Zobellia nedashkovskayae: one gene and its partner. The protein of the gene in region 2 interacts with the protein of the main gene of each other region in a pairwise test. Links are inferred from orthologs where the notes say so. Each region holds a gene or a part of one and is shown on either strand. Other genes may lie near its edges.

Evidence for each region. The genes of interacting proteins can lie anywhere in the genome.
Region 1: the proteins of nadE (region 2) and dnaA interact in binary tests that used the Escherichia coli proteins (3 or more experiments, as listed by UniProt). The link is inferred for Zobellia nedashkovskayae from one-to-one orthologs.

Annotation. Positions count from the first base shown.
Region 1 is NZ_JADDXR010000002.1:4,566,494-4,569,850, forward strand. What follows is about bases 124-3,002. They hold dnaA (chromosomal replication initiator protein DnaA), read left to right. Parts: upstream 124-790; coding sequence 791-2,215; downstream 2,216-3,002. Other genes in these bases: IWB64_RS18800 (acyl-CoA thioesterase), read right to left, coding at 172-582; IWB64_RS18810 (low molecular weight protein-tyrosine-phosphatase), read left to right, coding at 2,222-2,668; IWB64_RS18815 (SAM-dependent methyltransferase), read left to right, coding at 2,683-3,002. Outside these bases: more of IWB64_RS18815, read left to right, coding at 3,003-3,357. UniProt on the Escherichia coli protein: Plays an essential in the initiation and regulation of chromosomal replication. Binds in an ATP-dependent fashion to the origin of replication (oriC) to initiate formation of the DNA replication initiation complex once per cell cycle.
Region 2 is NZ_JADDXR010000002.1:2,432,757-2,435,980, forward strand. What follows is about bases 1-2,894. They hold nadE (NAD(+) synthase), read right to left. Parts: upstream 1,895-2,894; coding sequence 1,106-1,894; downstream 1-1,105. Other genes in these bases: dnaG (DNA primase), read left to right, coding at 1-220; IWB64_RS10160 (response regulator), read right to left, coding at 308-937; gldB (gliding motility lipoprotein GldB), read left to right, coding at 1,966-2,894. Outside these bases: more of gldB, read left to right, coding at 2,895-2,949; gliding motility protein GldC, read left to right, coding at 2,951-3,224. UniProt on the Escherichia coli protein: Catalyzes the ATP-dependent amidation of deamido-NAD to form NAD. Uses ammonia as a nitrogen source.

The DNA of each region.
Region 1 (3,357 bases), 2.1 Mb from region 2 along the record:
TAGCTAGTTATTGTCATAGGAAAGAGAGATTCAGCGCTAATAAAGGACATTTTTGTAGGAATTTACGGAGTAGATGCCACGTAACACCATTTGCCTGTTATTTGACAGGCGCACCACGAATAAACTTCTTATAAGCTCATCAATTTTTTCTTTCAAAAAAGAAAAATAAATTTATTTTCTGTCTCTTTTTTCAATTAAATCTAACAGGTATTTTGGACATCTAATCGGTCTTCTATTTTTCACATTAATAAACGCTAAAACCGTATTTGCAATCACAAGTATTTCTCGCTTTTCGTTATAGATTACGAAGTCAAATTCTATCTTCACAGAAGGCGTTTTTTTGAGCCTCGTTTCTACAGTGATTAAGTCATCATAAAAGGCCGATTTCTTGTAGTTCAAAGACAAAGAAATAACTGGCAACATAATTCCGTTTTCCTCTAGCTTTTTGTAAGAAATTCCTGTATCTCGCAACCACTCTACCCTTCCCATCTCCAAGTATTGCGCATAGTTCCCGTGATACACCACTCCCATCTGATCTGTTTCCGAATATCGTACTCTAAAAGAAATATTGTTAAAACTCATAAATTATCATGTAAAAATTATATCTTTAAAAGATTTTGTTTATAGGTCGTCGAACATGCAAAAAAAAAAGGGTAAATTCAATAGAGTTTGATTTTTTTTTTAGTTTTTTTGTTCACATATTTGCCTCCCGAGAAAGTAACGATAATTCCGAACACTTTCGACCGATTTACAAAAATCACTAACCAACAAAAATAAGATCAACTTTCGCATGGGTGTTACTGCTATTTCCGTATGGAACAATTGTTTGACATTTATCAAAGATAACATTCAACCGCAGGCATTCAAAACTTGGTTTGAACCGATCAAGCCGGTAAAGTTATCTGACAATGCACTGAGTATTCAGGTGCCTAGTAAATTCTTTTACGAGTGGCTAGAAGAACACTATGTGAAATTGTTGAAAGTTGCGCTTACCAAAGAATTGGGTGAGACTGCTAAATTAGTGTACATCATTAGAATGGAAAACACTTACGGCAACAAAGAACCATTTACAGAAAAGATTCCTAGTTCCAACAGAGCTACTATGAGTCCACAGGAAATGGATGTGCCGATCAAATCAAAAAATCCTGAGCTTAAAAATCCTTTCGTAATACCTGGTATTCGAAATATTAAAATTGAATCCCAACTTAATCCAAATTATAATTTCGATAATTTTTTAGAAGGAGACGCAAACCGTTTGGCTAGATCTGCCGGTATGGCCGTTGCCAACAAACCTGGTGGCACTTCATTTAATCCGTTATTGATTTTTGGTGGTGTTGGTTTAGGAAAGACCCACTTGGCGCATGCCATTGGAGTAGAGATAAAAGACAAATATCCAGAACGTACGGTTCTTTATATTTCAGCTGAAAAGTTTACCCAACAATACATAGAGTCCGTTAAGAAGAATACCAGAAACGATTTTATTCACTTCTACCAATTGATAGATGTACTTATAATTGATGATGTTCAGTTCTTAAGTGGAAAGTCAGGAACACAAGATGTTTTCTTCCATATTTTCAACCATTTGCATCAAAACGGAAAGCAGGTTATTTTAACCTCAGACAAAGCTCCGGTAGACATGCAAGATATTGAGCAAAGATTGTTGTCTCGTTTCAAATGGGGATTATCCGCAGAACTTCAAACGCCTGACTACGAAACACGAATTTCTATCCTTAAGAACAAATTGTATAGAGATGGTGTTGAAATGCCGGATGATATTATAGATTATGTTGCCAAACATATTAAAAGTAACATACGTGAGCTAGAAGGTGCCATCATCTCTTTAATAGCACAATCATCTTTCAATAAAAAGGAAGTTACTTTAGAACTGGCTCAGCAAGTAGTAGAGAAGTTCGTAAAGAACACCAAACGAGAAGTTTCTATAGACTACATTCAAAAAGTGGTTTCAGATTATTTCGAAATGGATGTTGCTACGCTTCAGTCTAAAACCAGAAAGCGTCATATTGTACAAGCAAGGCAGTTAGCTATGTTCTTTGCGAAGAAATTCACCAAAGCATCTTTAGCCAGTATTGGGTCTCAAATAGGAAAAAGAGATCACGCCACCGTTTTACATGCCTGCAAGACTGTTGACAACTTAGCAGAAACTGACAAGCAGTTTAGAAAATACATAGAAGACCTTACTAAGAAATTCTCTTAAATCCTTATGAAAACCAAAGTCTTAATGGTCTGCCTAGGCAATATTTGCAGGTCTCCATTAGCGGAGGGCATTCTCCAAGACAAGGTTGACCCAGAAAAGGTTTTAGTAGATTCTGCAGGAACCGGAGGCTACCATATTGGCAAAGCACCAGACCCTCGTTCTATTGCCGTTGCAAACAATCACGGTCTAAATATTCAAAACCAGCGCTGTCGTCAATTTCAAAAGTCAGATTTTGAAAAATTTGATGTAATTTATGCTATGGACCGTAGCAACCTCAATAACATTCTTAACCTGGCCAATACTCCAGAAGATGCTAAAAAGGTTAAGCTATTGCTTACGGAAGTAGAATTACCTGTTATTGAAGTACCAGACCCGTATTACGACGACAATGGATTTGAAAAGGTATTTCAACTTATAGACACCGCTTGTACGTCTATCGCCAAAAAACTTTAATACAACCAAACGTTATGGCCAACAGAATTGAAAACCAGGGAAAATTATACTTAATACCTACCACACTTGGCGAAAATGAGCCATTAGAAGTACTACCTATTTCAATCAAACAGGCCATTGAACAAATTGACCATTACATTGTTGAAAACGAGAAAACCGCAAGACGGTTCATTAAAAAGATAAGCCCAAGAAAATCTCAACCAAATCTTCACTTGTCAGTACTTAACAAGTATACTGAAGCTCAAGAAATACCCGCCTTTTTACAACCATGCCTTGATGGTTTCAATACCGGAATACTATCTGAAGCTGGTTGCCCTGGTATTGCCGACCCTGGTGCAGAAGTTGTAAAAATTGCACATGAAAAAAACATTCAGGTTGTGCCGTTAGTGGGCCCCTCTTCTATTGTTCTAGCCCTTATGGCCAGTGGTATGAACGGGCAGAGCTTTGCTTTTAACGGATACCTACCTATTGACGGCACTGAGCGTAAAGGTGCCATTAAAAGACTCGAAAAACTTTCAAAAGATTACAGGCAGTCTCAACTTTTTATTGAAACCCCATACAGAAACGATAAGCTTTTTGCCGAGTTACTAAAAACACTAAATCCTGGCACAAGAGTATGCGTAGCTTGTGATGTAACGCTACCAACAGAATATATACTTACAAAAACTATTGCCGATTGGAAACGTACC
Region 2 (3,224 bases):
GAAAGATATCTATCCTAAAAAAAAGGAAGTAGGGGTAGCGCAGTTGGTAAGCGAGACTATTTTGACCTTACGTTGTTTTCTCATTAAAAAGCGCATGACCGCTTTGCAAGATAATACCAAAGAAAGCGTAGAAGACCATAGGGAAACCCTAGAGGAAATCATGAACTATTTACAGCTCAATAAGCTGCTCAATAAGAAATTGAATCGAGTATTTTCTTAACTATAACTTCGTGAACATTAAAAATTAGGCACAAAAAAACCCTAACGGAAATCATCAGGGTTTGTACGTGTTACGAATGTAAACTTTTTAATAAAGTTCTAGTGCTTTTGCTTGTTGCAAAAGATCTACCATGTTGTCTACGTTCAATTTCTTCATCAAACGAGCCTTGTAGGTGCTCACTGTTTTTTCGTTTAAGTTCAAACCGATGGCAACATCTTTGTTACGCTTTCCGCTGGCTAATAACTTAAGTACTTCAACCTCACGAGTAGAAAGTTTTCTAAAGAACCTTCTTGGTTTCTGGGTACCTTCATCAAAAGCTAAACGTTGCGCAAGTTCATTTGTAATGAACATATTGCCTTCGCTTACTTTTTTAACTGCTGTTATGATGTAGTCTATGTCTGAAGCTTTTGAAAGATATCCAAAGGCACCTGCGCGAATTGTACTTAGTGCATATACGTCTTCAGATTGACCGCTATACATTAATACTCTAACACTTGGGTACTCTTTTTTGATTTTTCGCAGCGTGGCGATTCCGTTGATTTCCGGAATGTCCATCTCCAGCATTACTACATCAGGATTTACACTCTCCAATTTCTCGAAGAGTTCAGAAGTGGTGGCTACCGCACCCACCATTTCAAATCCATTAGCAGATTCAAGAACATTTGTCACTCCCATTCTAATAATAGGATGGTTGTCTGCAATCAATACTTTAATCATGTTGATAGTTTTAATCTAGATTATAAACGTTAATCGTACGTCTAAAATACTGACATGCAATGTAAGGTTTAAAAATCTAATTCTTTAAACAAAACTGGTGTTTTTTTCACTAAATAGGCCTGTTTTATGAATTTATTCGATTAGATTACCGTATTTACGGATTAATTGCTAAAAAAGCCTGTGCGGAATTTCGCAAACAGGTATCGGATTCATCTTGTGCTTATTAGCTGTATTAAGTTTTGTGTAAATAAGAAAGACTTCCTTCTCTCTGTCAGTAAAATCGCTTACATTTTTACCTTTATCTTGCATTTCCATAGCCCATTCCAACTCAGGGTAGCTAGCTCCTATCTGATCTTCATCAGTCCTGTCGTCTCCCCATAGTCCATCTGTGGGAGCTGCCTTTTGAATATCCATATTGATATTCAAATAGTTGGCTATTTCATAAACTTGAGTCTTCAAAAGATCGGCAATTGGACTTAAATCTACGCCTCCATCTCCATATTTGGTGTAAAATCCTACGCCGAAATCTTCTACCTTATTTCCTGTTCCGGCCACTAAATAGCCTTCTAAAGCAGCAAAATAATAAAGGGTGGTCATCCGTAAGCGTGCCCTGGTATTTGCCAAGGACATGAAACGCTCTTCCTCATTCTCTACTGCAGGAAGGGTAGCTATAAGGCTGTCAAATACGGGAGTAAGGTTAACTGGCTGTCTTTTGACCTTGTCAAAATTGGTCTGTAGCCAATCAATATGCTTAGAAGCACGAGACGCTTGGTTCTCAGCTTGGTGTATGGGCATCTCCAGGCACATAAGCTCAAGACCGGTTTTGGCGCATAGTGTAGAAGTAACCGCAGAGTCTATTCCTCCGGATATTCCTATGACAAAACCCTTCATATTTGCATTTACTGCATATTCTTTTAACCAGTTTACTATGTAATCTACTACCTTTTCTGTCTGCATAGGATGTTCATTATGTCTAGATCGACTAACTTTGTGAGCTTAAAAATAACGTCTTGCGGTTAAATATTGAAATGTATCGGAAATTACTTTGCAATTATGTCCCTGTTTTTGCCATTTTTATAATTTCAGTCTTGTTTTTAGGTTGTAATGAGAGTCCAAAGGTCTCTGAAGATGTCAAGAAGATAAATGTAGAACTACTAGTAGATAGGTTCGATTCTGAGTTTGCTGCTGCAACTCCAGAGAGTCTCCCTGCTTTAAAGGGTAAATATCCATATCTGTTCCCAGTACAATATGCAGATAGTATTTGGGTAGCTAAAATGAAAGATACCATTCAGATAGAACTCTTATCTGAAGTAGAAAAAAAGTTTTCGGATTTTTCCCAAGAAGAAGAATCTTTGGAACTTTTATTCAAACATATTAAATATTACTATCCACAGTTTGATACTCCCAAGGTGGTTACGGTAATTTCGGATGTGGACTATAGCAATCGTATAATCTTAACAGATACCCTTCTTCTTATTGGGTTGGATAATTATTTGGGTCCTGAACATCGTTTTTATCACGACATTCAAAATTATATAAGTGCAGATTTAGATAGTCAATATCTGGCTGTTGATGTGGCAAGTGCCTTTGCTAAAAAGGTAGTGCCTAGGCCTCGAGAACGTACATTTCTTGCGCAGCTTATTTATTATGGAAAAGAATTGTATTTGAAAGATAAATTACTGCCATTAGCGACGGATGCTCAAAAAATAAATTATTCAGAAGACCAATTTTTATGGGCTGAAGCCAATGAACAGGCTATTTGGCGTAATTTTATTGAGAGTGAGTATTTATACAGTACAGAAAATACTTTGGGTAGACGATTTCTAGATCCGGCCCCATTTTCTAAATTTGGATTAGAGTTGGATAATGAATCACCCGGACGTATAGGTCGCTATGTAGGATGGCAGATTGTACGTTCTTTTATGGATAAGAATGAGGTAACGTTACAACAAATGTTGAACTTGCCAGCAGAGGAAATATTTAAAAAATCAAATTACAAACCAAGAAAATAATATGTCAAAACTTCATACTTCAGAAATAACGTTAAGGGTAGGTTTAGATGAGAATCAAGTACCTGAAGAGCTTACGTGGTCTGCACAAGATGGCGGTATAGAGAATGAAAAGGCAAAAGCTATGCTTTTATCTGTTTGGGATAGTAAAAATCAAGAGTCGCTTAAAATTGACCTTTGGACAAAAGATATGCCTGTTGATGAAATGAAATTGTTTTTTCATCAGACTTTGGTTTCGTTGTCAGATACTTTCATGAAAGCCACTCAAGACGAGAAAA